2 regions of the Paenibacillus sp. LT-B23 genome follow, and region 1 is predicted to be linked to the other one. Evidence: predicted binding sites of a transcription regulator. Region 1 holds the regulator's gene; the other holds the start of a gene.
The links. The regulator LexA, encoded in region 1, represses DNA repair genes until DNA is damaged. The targets are predictions, from matches to a motif close to CGAACATATGTTCG.
Positions count from the first base shown of each region.

Region 2: a site for LexA is predicted at 1,953-1,966, ahead of ACWXW9_RS08995 (YhjD family protein). Genes of this name have one in related genera too.

Region 1 is NZ_JBSQBM010000001.1:265,381-269,077, reverse strand. Features, by position in the region: gene ACWXW9_RS01280 (HAD family hydrolase) at 1-164, opposite strand, end outside; gene ACWXW9_RS01275 (hypothetical protein) at 356-865, opposite strand; gene ACWXW9_RS01270 (DUF896 domain-containing protein) at 980-1,186, opposite strand; gene ACWXW9_RS01265 (LysM peptidoglycan-binding domain-containing protein) at 1,294-1,662, opposite strand; gene lexA (transcriptional repressor LexA) at 1,853-2,479, shown strand; gene ACWXW9_RS01255 (hypothetical protein) at 2,739-3,035, shown strand; gene ACWXW9_RS01250 (hypothetical protein) at 3,306-3,482, shown strand.
Region 2 is NZ_JBSQBM010000005.1:195,210-198,906, reverse strand. Features, by position in the region: gene ACWXW9_RS09005 (YitT family protein) at 1-528, opposite strand, end outside; gene ACWXW9_RS09000 (DMT family transporter) at 991-1,881, opposite strand; gene ACWXW9_RS08995 (YhjD family protein) at 2,015-2,422, shown strand; gene ACWXW9_RS08990 (hypothetical protein) at 2,429-2,680, opposite strand; gene ACWXW9_RS08985 (hypothetical protein) at 2,684-2,830, opposite strand; partial or broken gene ACWXW9_RS08980 (hypothetical protein) at 3,018-3,092, opposite strand; gene ACWXW9_RS08975 (spore germination protein) at 3,263-3,697, shown strand, end outside.

The DNA of each region.
Region 1 (3,697 bases):
TACAAAGCACGTGCTTCCTTGCGAGCTGCTTCTTCCAAAGCTTTCGGATCAACGCCTGCTTCCAGGGAACCTGTCTGGCACGCCGCGTCAAATGCCTCTTCTACGCTGCGCTCATCCCACAGAAGTGTATCATCAAGATCGAACATTACCGCCTGAATCGTCATCTGAATTATCCACTCTCTTTCCACTTTATATGTACGCTTGTTCTGCCTTGTTGCGTCTACAAGCATTCCAATCGGTATGTTCCCATATTAAGCAAGAGGCCGCGATGTGTTATATGAAATAACATCATGCGACCTTATTTACAGAGGCTACAGCCCACAGACAATTTAAACGATTCGTACCAAAGAAGTCGTTATTTTTTGTCTATTTGAACCTGATTAGATAGGGCAAACTTCTCAAGCCGCTCTGCAATGGCATCCGTATCATAACGGCCCAGTGATTTTGTGAAAATAAAATTGCCACCCTTACCTTTTCTTTCAACGGTTACGTAGCCCTTTTCAATCTTGATGGCTTTCATATCCTCTGCTGTCATTGGACGCTCTCTGCCACCCTTCAGCATATACAGCGTGCTCTTTCCAACCTTCAAATAAGGACGACGGATGAAAAAGATAACAGCCAGCATCAAATACAAACCGAATACAAGCCAGTCCATTCCCCGCATGCCAGTCTTAGTCAAAAAATAACTCATGAGCATGTACAAAACTGCAAGTCCAGCCAGCATGATTGGCACGGTAATATTACGCCCACGGAAAATATCCATTGCAGAACCGGCACCACTAATGGTTTGAATACCTTGCTTTTTACGCGATTTATTCAAATGCGCTGTGTTTTTGCGAACTTTTCTTTCAAATGACCGGGCCATCTCTCAATTCCCTTCCCATATATATTACGTCAAAATAATTTCCACCAATTCTAATCTATATAGATACCTAAAAAACGAAAAGCAAATTACGTGGGCTAAGCCGCTTCAGCAACATTAATGCGTCAGCCCACCATTTCCCTTCGATGTATCTTCGTCCACAATTTCAATCGTATCAAGTTGCTGCCGGAAATTACGGCGGATGTTATCCAAATAAATTTCCCGAAGATTGGCGCGCTCTACTGTTTCTTCTTCCGTCAATCCTTCGGCTTTTGCTTTGCGAGCCAATTCATTGATTCGCTGTACCAAGCTGTCTATATCCAAATTCTGTCCCCTCCATATAAGCAAAGATATAATACACTTTGACATGTAGAAAAGAGCTTGTCAAGGTTCCCTCATTACGTCCCCTGACAAGCTCTAATCGTGACAGATCAGAAATGCGGAAGCTTTAAAACCTGGCCTGCCTGCACTCCCCGATCTTCCAGTCCGTTAATCCGAACAATTCCTTCTATATATACCCGTGTATCCATTCGTTCCGGTTTATGATTGGAGGCAATCTGCCACAATGTATCCCCAGGTTGTACAATAAGTTTGGTCACCTCTTCATTCGAAACCAAAGGAGCCGCGAATACTGTCCGTACACCTGCACCTGCAATCCATGCCACAATAAGCAAAATGAGAAGTTTGGGCAGAAGGCTATTGGAAACGCTCTGTACAAGCTGCCCCCTTCTCTCATTTCGGACATTTTGCATCTTTTCTAAATTCATTGGAAAAATACTTTGGTATGTGCTATATTTCATCATTGGCTGCGTCCTCCAAACGTTTGTTCTTATGTTTTTTCACAATATAACACGAACGTTTGTTTTGTTCAATAGAAAAGAGAACAAAAGTTCGTAATTATTTTTAGGGATTATTTAGAACTTATGTTTGTACGAACGGAGGTTCTATGCTATAATTTTCCCAAACGTTACTAAATGGGGTTGATACGGTATGTCTAAGATTTCAAGCCGCCAGCAGGCCATTCTTGAATTTATCCGCAATGAAGTGCGTCTAAAGGGGTATCCCCCTTCTGTGCGCGAAATAGGTGAGGCTGTCGGATTGGCCTCCAGTTCTACGGTTCACGGTCACTTGGATCGTTTGGAGAAAAAGGGACTGATTCGTCGTGATCCAACGAAACCACGGGCTATCGAGTTACTCGGCCAAGACGAATCGGATAACAGCAACTTGATTAATTACTCTATTAGTCGTGTTCCGGTCGTCGGCAAAGTAACAGCTGGTCTGCCTATTACAGCAACAGAAAATATTGAAGATTACTTTCCTCTTCCCCAACATTTTGTTGGTGAGGATAAAATATTCATGTTATCTGTTGTAGGAGAAAGCATGATTGAGGCTGGTATTGCCAACGGAGACTATGTCATTGTACGTCAGCAGCAGACAGCCGATAACGGCGATATTGTCGTCGCCATGACGGACGAGGACGAAGCTACTGTTAAAACTTTTTACAAGGAAAAAGATCATATCCGACTTCAACCGGAAAATCCGGCCTTTGAACCGCTTCGTCTGACGCACGTCAGTATTTTGGGCAAGGTTGTAGGACTCTTCCGGGACTTCCACTGATTTTTCATTTTTCAGCCTCGTTATTCTTTTCGCTACAACAAAACCGGCTGCCCATAGCAAGCCGGTTTTGTATTGATCTTATGTACATAGAATCTACCTCACTACTATCCCTTTCCCTTTTGATAACCCATGGATTAATCGGTATATATCTGCAATCTGCAATTACTGTTCTGCTTATTGGCGGGTCAAAAATAACTTTGTAATTATTTTAGATAAATATGGTATATTAATATTTATAGTTTTATTAAGGAGAGATTAAATGAAAAAAATTATAATTTCAGTGTTTATAGTGACTTTTATCGTAATAGGTTTTACAGGTCCAACAATGGATTATGTGTATGCTAAGGAGAATTCAACCAGAACAACCTTTGATCGCATTCATTACATACAAATAATTATCCATTTTAAATCATTGGAAAAGCAACTTGAAGCTGTAATTTCCGAAAGAAATAACTTCCCAGAGGACAGTCCAGAATATAAAGAGCTTTCTGAACAAATGAATCACATTCTTGAGCAGGAAATATATTACCAGAAAAAACTTAAAGCCCTTTTATAGTAAGTAATATACTTCTCCCCATTTCTTATCTTCACTTTTTATCATTTTACTCATGCTGATCTGCTGTAACTTTCCCTACAACGTAAAGTTGGTAAGGATAAGGCAGGTAAGCATGAGTTTTTTTGCGTTCCTTACCTTTATACTTTATTAGTGTCTGAATATCAGGGTCATAGGTAATAGCTTCTTTTTGGTATTAATAGATTTATGCTGATACATAGTTAGTGCTACTGACATATGAATAAAGTAGACCTTAGCAAAGGAGATATGCAGATGATCAAAAATAGAGTCAAAACGTATAAGCATCGTATTGGTAAGAACAAATTTCTGGTCGTAAAAGTCTTTCAAGCCGCTGCTGCCCAAACAAGAAGCGGTAACGCACTAGCCACCAATGCATTGAACATTAAAATTTCCAAGCGCAACCGTAAGCGGAATCATAAACGCTTCTAAGATTCATCGTACCTTCTTTTCCTGTGAAAGGAGGTGATATCATGTGTAAAAAACATTTCAAACGTCATGTGAGAAGAAGAGGATTATCGATCCGTTCAAATCAGAGAGCCATTGCGCGCGCTAGAGGTAATGCACTGGCTGTTAATCTGTTTAGCGTAAATGATAGACAACGCAGACGTTAAAGATCATTTTTAAGCGGGAAGGATTTCTTCCCG
Region 2 (3,697 bases), on a different contig from region 1:
ATACAACAGCGATAACCCCAATACGATGATGTCACTAACGATAAACACGTTACCGATTTTCCATCCACGCCACTCGCTGATCAGCAGGGATAAAATATCATCGCCCCCGGTTGCTCCACCAAATCGCAGTACGATCCCGGCTCCCAAGCCTGTAAGCACTCCGCAAAGCAGAGCCGCTACCAACAAGTTGCCGTGCAGATCTATAACCAGCGTCGAATACTTTTCAAATCCTGCATAAAACAGGGAAAATGCGACCGCCCCGATTAATGCCAGCAGCATGAATCTTCTGCCCTTCAGTACCCAAGCCAATAATATGACGGGAATATCAAGCAGCAGCATACTCCAAGCCGGAGACACGCCAAATGCGTAATGTCCCAGCAGAGCTAGGCCTGCAAATCCGCCTTCTGACAAATGATTTTGAGCATTGATGTGATAATACGTAAAAGCTAAAATGCATGTTCCGAGCAGCATGACAGCAATCTGCCTTAATGCTCCATTGTTCACGATAGATTCGTAAGTTTTCCTCATACAGGCTCCCTCGGTTTCTCGTAAGTTTGATGTGGATGAACCCACTCTTACGGAAGCTACCGGGTAAGATGTGCCTGGAGGACTTGGTCCTTCGCATGTACAATCCCCTCTTCCGCAGAGTTGGCTTTCGCAACTTGACGTTACTCCGCGGAAAAGCTAAGTATAAGACAGATCAAATCGTTTCCAAATCGTCCTTTGGGGAAGTATCCTTCGGGGACACATGGTATCCTGATCCTTTCTTTTGTGGAATAAAACTCCGACATTTCTGTGGTACATGTAATTCTATTATTTATTATACCACACCTTACCACCTGCTAAACAGCTTGCTTTTTATGCCGCACCATATTTTTATTTTATGCGTGAGCATGCTTTATTGTATGTGCGAATAACCACATTATACCGAAGGTTTGGCGGATGCACATAGAATGTGTTTATAGCTTGGTTTATGCAGATTTTCAGTGGTTACCCAGCCAATTTGGCTGTTCTGCGCTGGTTGGCCATAAACACCCCTCCGAGTATGAGGACCAGCCCGGTCAGAACATTCCAGCCGATGTGTTCATTCAGAAGCAAAAAGCCCCATACGATAGCGCTCACCGGTACAAAATAAGTCACCGAGGAGGCAAATTCCGGACTTCCCCGCAAAATCATATAATTGAACAAAATATAAGCTACTCCCGATCCCAAGACCCCCAGCCCTATAAGAGAACCCAATACACCAGGGATGACGACGACCGACAGATCAGGTCGATCTACCATTGCCGTCATGATGCCGCCCGCTGCCGTTGCACCCAATAATGTCGCAAAGGTTGCCTGATACATCGACAGATTGGATAAAAACCGTTTGGACAGTTGCGTTCCAAAGCCATAGCAGAGAGTCGCAAGCAGCATACATCCAAAGCCGACGGGGTCGACAGAAATAATGGATACAGGATTAATACCCAGTAAAATAACGATTCCTACAAAAGCGAGTCCCATTCCAAACCACTGCATTCGATGAAAGATAGCTCCGAACAAGACAAGTCCGACCAACATGGTCCAGATTGGCGTGGTGGCATTCAATACGGAAGCTATGCTGCTAGCAATCCTGGTCTCGCTAAAACTAATCAAGGCCCATGGCAAAACCATGTTTACCAGAGCTACGAGAATAACCGATTTCCATGGAATACTTCTGAATTCAAATGGCTTGCGCATGAGCAGCATCAACAAAACAATAAAAATGAGGCCAAAGCTGGAACGAAGAAATACAATAGTCCAAGGCCCTACGTGATGAAGCAATAATACCTTGATAAACAAAAACGATCCGCCCCAAATGAGGCTTAGCAGCAAAAGCGCCGCATATAACGAGCGTGACAATATGTATACCTTCTTTCCAATAATTGATGATTGCTTTGGCAAAGGAATAATTTCTATGATGAAGTATAAAAAGAACATTTGTTCTGTATGCTGATTATAATTGTATTCCTGTTATGAGTAAAGGAGATTTCTTATGAAAAAGATACTGGACAACAAGAATAAGGCCCCATTGCCTTCCGAAGAAGACGCAGGGCTGATCAAAGCTTGTGTACTTCTGACCCTCGTGCTGGATGTGCTGGAGCGGGACATTCGCATTCTGAATGCCTCTGCCTTAAAAATGCCCGATCTGTACGTTCGCAGCCTGACCGGGGTGCAACAGCGTGTAGCTGTTCAATTGGCGGAGACAAAGGCGCGAATGAAAAGGCAGGGAGTTAAAATATACAACGAAACCCGGAATCACGAAGGCGTGGAGGTCCTGTATGTATGCCGTGGCTACCAAAAGCGGTTTTTCATGCTTTCCTCCTTTGCACGCAGCGAGGTTCGACGGGAACTGGGACATTATTTGGGAATTGATGTGACCCAAAGCCACTCGACTGTGTAGTCTCGTTTAAAATCCTTGTACGATGCGTTTTCCGCGTACCGTTGCTTGTGCGAGCACCTCTTTCTCGTCTCTTGTTAGCAACTGTCTTCCGCGCATGAGCACACGCCCATTCACAATTGTCGTATTGACATCCGCGCCGCTTGCGCTGTAAGCAAGCAGTGACTCTATCTGGTGTATTGGCTGTAAATGCGGCTTTTGCATATCTATCAGAATGATATCCGCCTTTCCCCACCTCAAGTGTGCCGGTTTTGTGCTCAAAGTTTAAAGCTTGGCTACATTGACTATAGCCATTTGCAGGGCCTGCGCAGCAGTAAGAGCAACTGGATTGCCAGTGCTTAGCTTTTGCAGCCATGCCACTGCCTTGATGCAGTCGCCCTGTAATATGCCAGGAAGCCGCAAAATACCCATGTCTATCGAACCAATCCAGCATGCGGGAGCGTTCTGCACAATATACTGGCAGCTCGGATTCCTCCTTTCCTGGCGTGGACACCTTTCCCCCCACTTCCAGTAGCTCCGCTACATCCACCATCAGATCCACGATGCAAATACGTCCATGAGGTTTAAGCGTGCGTTGCATTTCCGACAGAGCGAGTATTTTCTGTTTACCTGTTAGATGATGCAGGGCATAACTGCTGACCACAAAGTCAAAGGTCCCGTCAGGAGTAATCATCCCTTTTTCCTCATAGAATCGTATCGTGCGTGCAGATATATGTAATTGAGTCTCTCGTTTTCAGCCTATTCTATTATAAAACATTCACGTTACGTGAGGTGAAGATGATGCGGGATATGGATAGGGCGCCAGATCATGGATAAATCCAATCCATTTGGCACACATTATGCATATCTCATCCAAAAGAAGGTGTTTTCTTGACTGGACATAACGCAGCTCCCTTTGAATTGAACAAGAATATTTCCTTTATCGAGCAAGCTCTTTTTTATACGGATGATTTAAAAAAACAGGCTATTTCTGTTGACGGGAAAGATGGCATTCTTCTCTATATAGACTCACTCGTGGATCAGGAGATCATTCAGACTCACATTCTGGCCACATTGTATAAGAAAACCGATTCTGGCTCTCATCAAATGTTTACCACCCTGAACAGCCAAAAGGACACCGACCTCCGAAATGCCGCTGATTCGCTTATTGAGGGATACTCCATTTTAATGGTGGATGGCGCAGAAGAATTTTATATCCTTTCCTCCGAAAAAACATACGCCCGTAGTACGGATGAGCCGGAGAACGAGGGAATTATCCGCGGGCCGCACAATGGATTT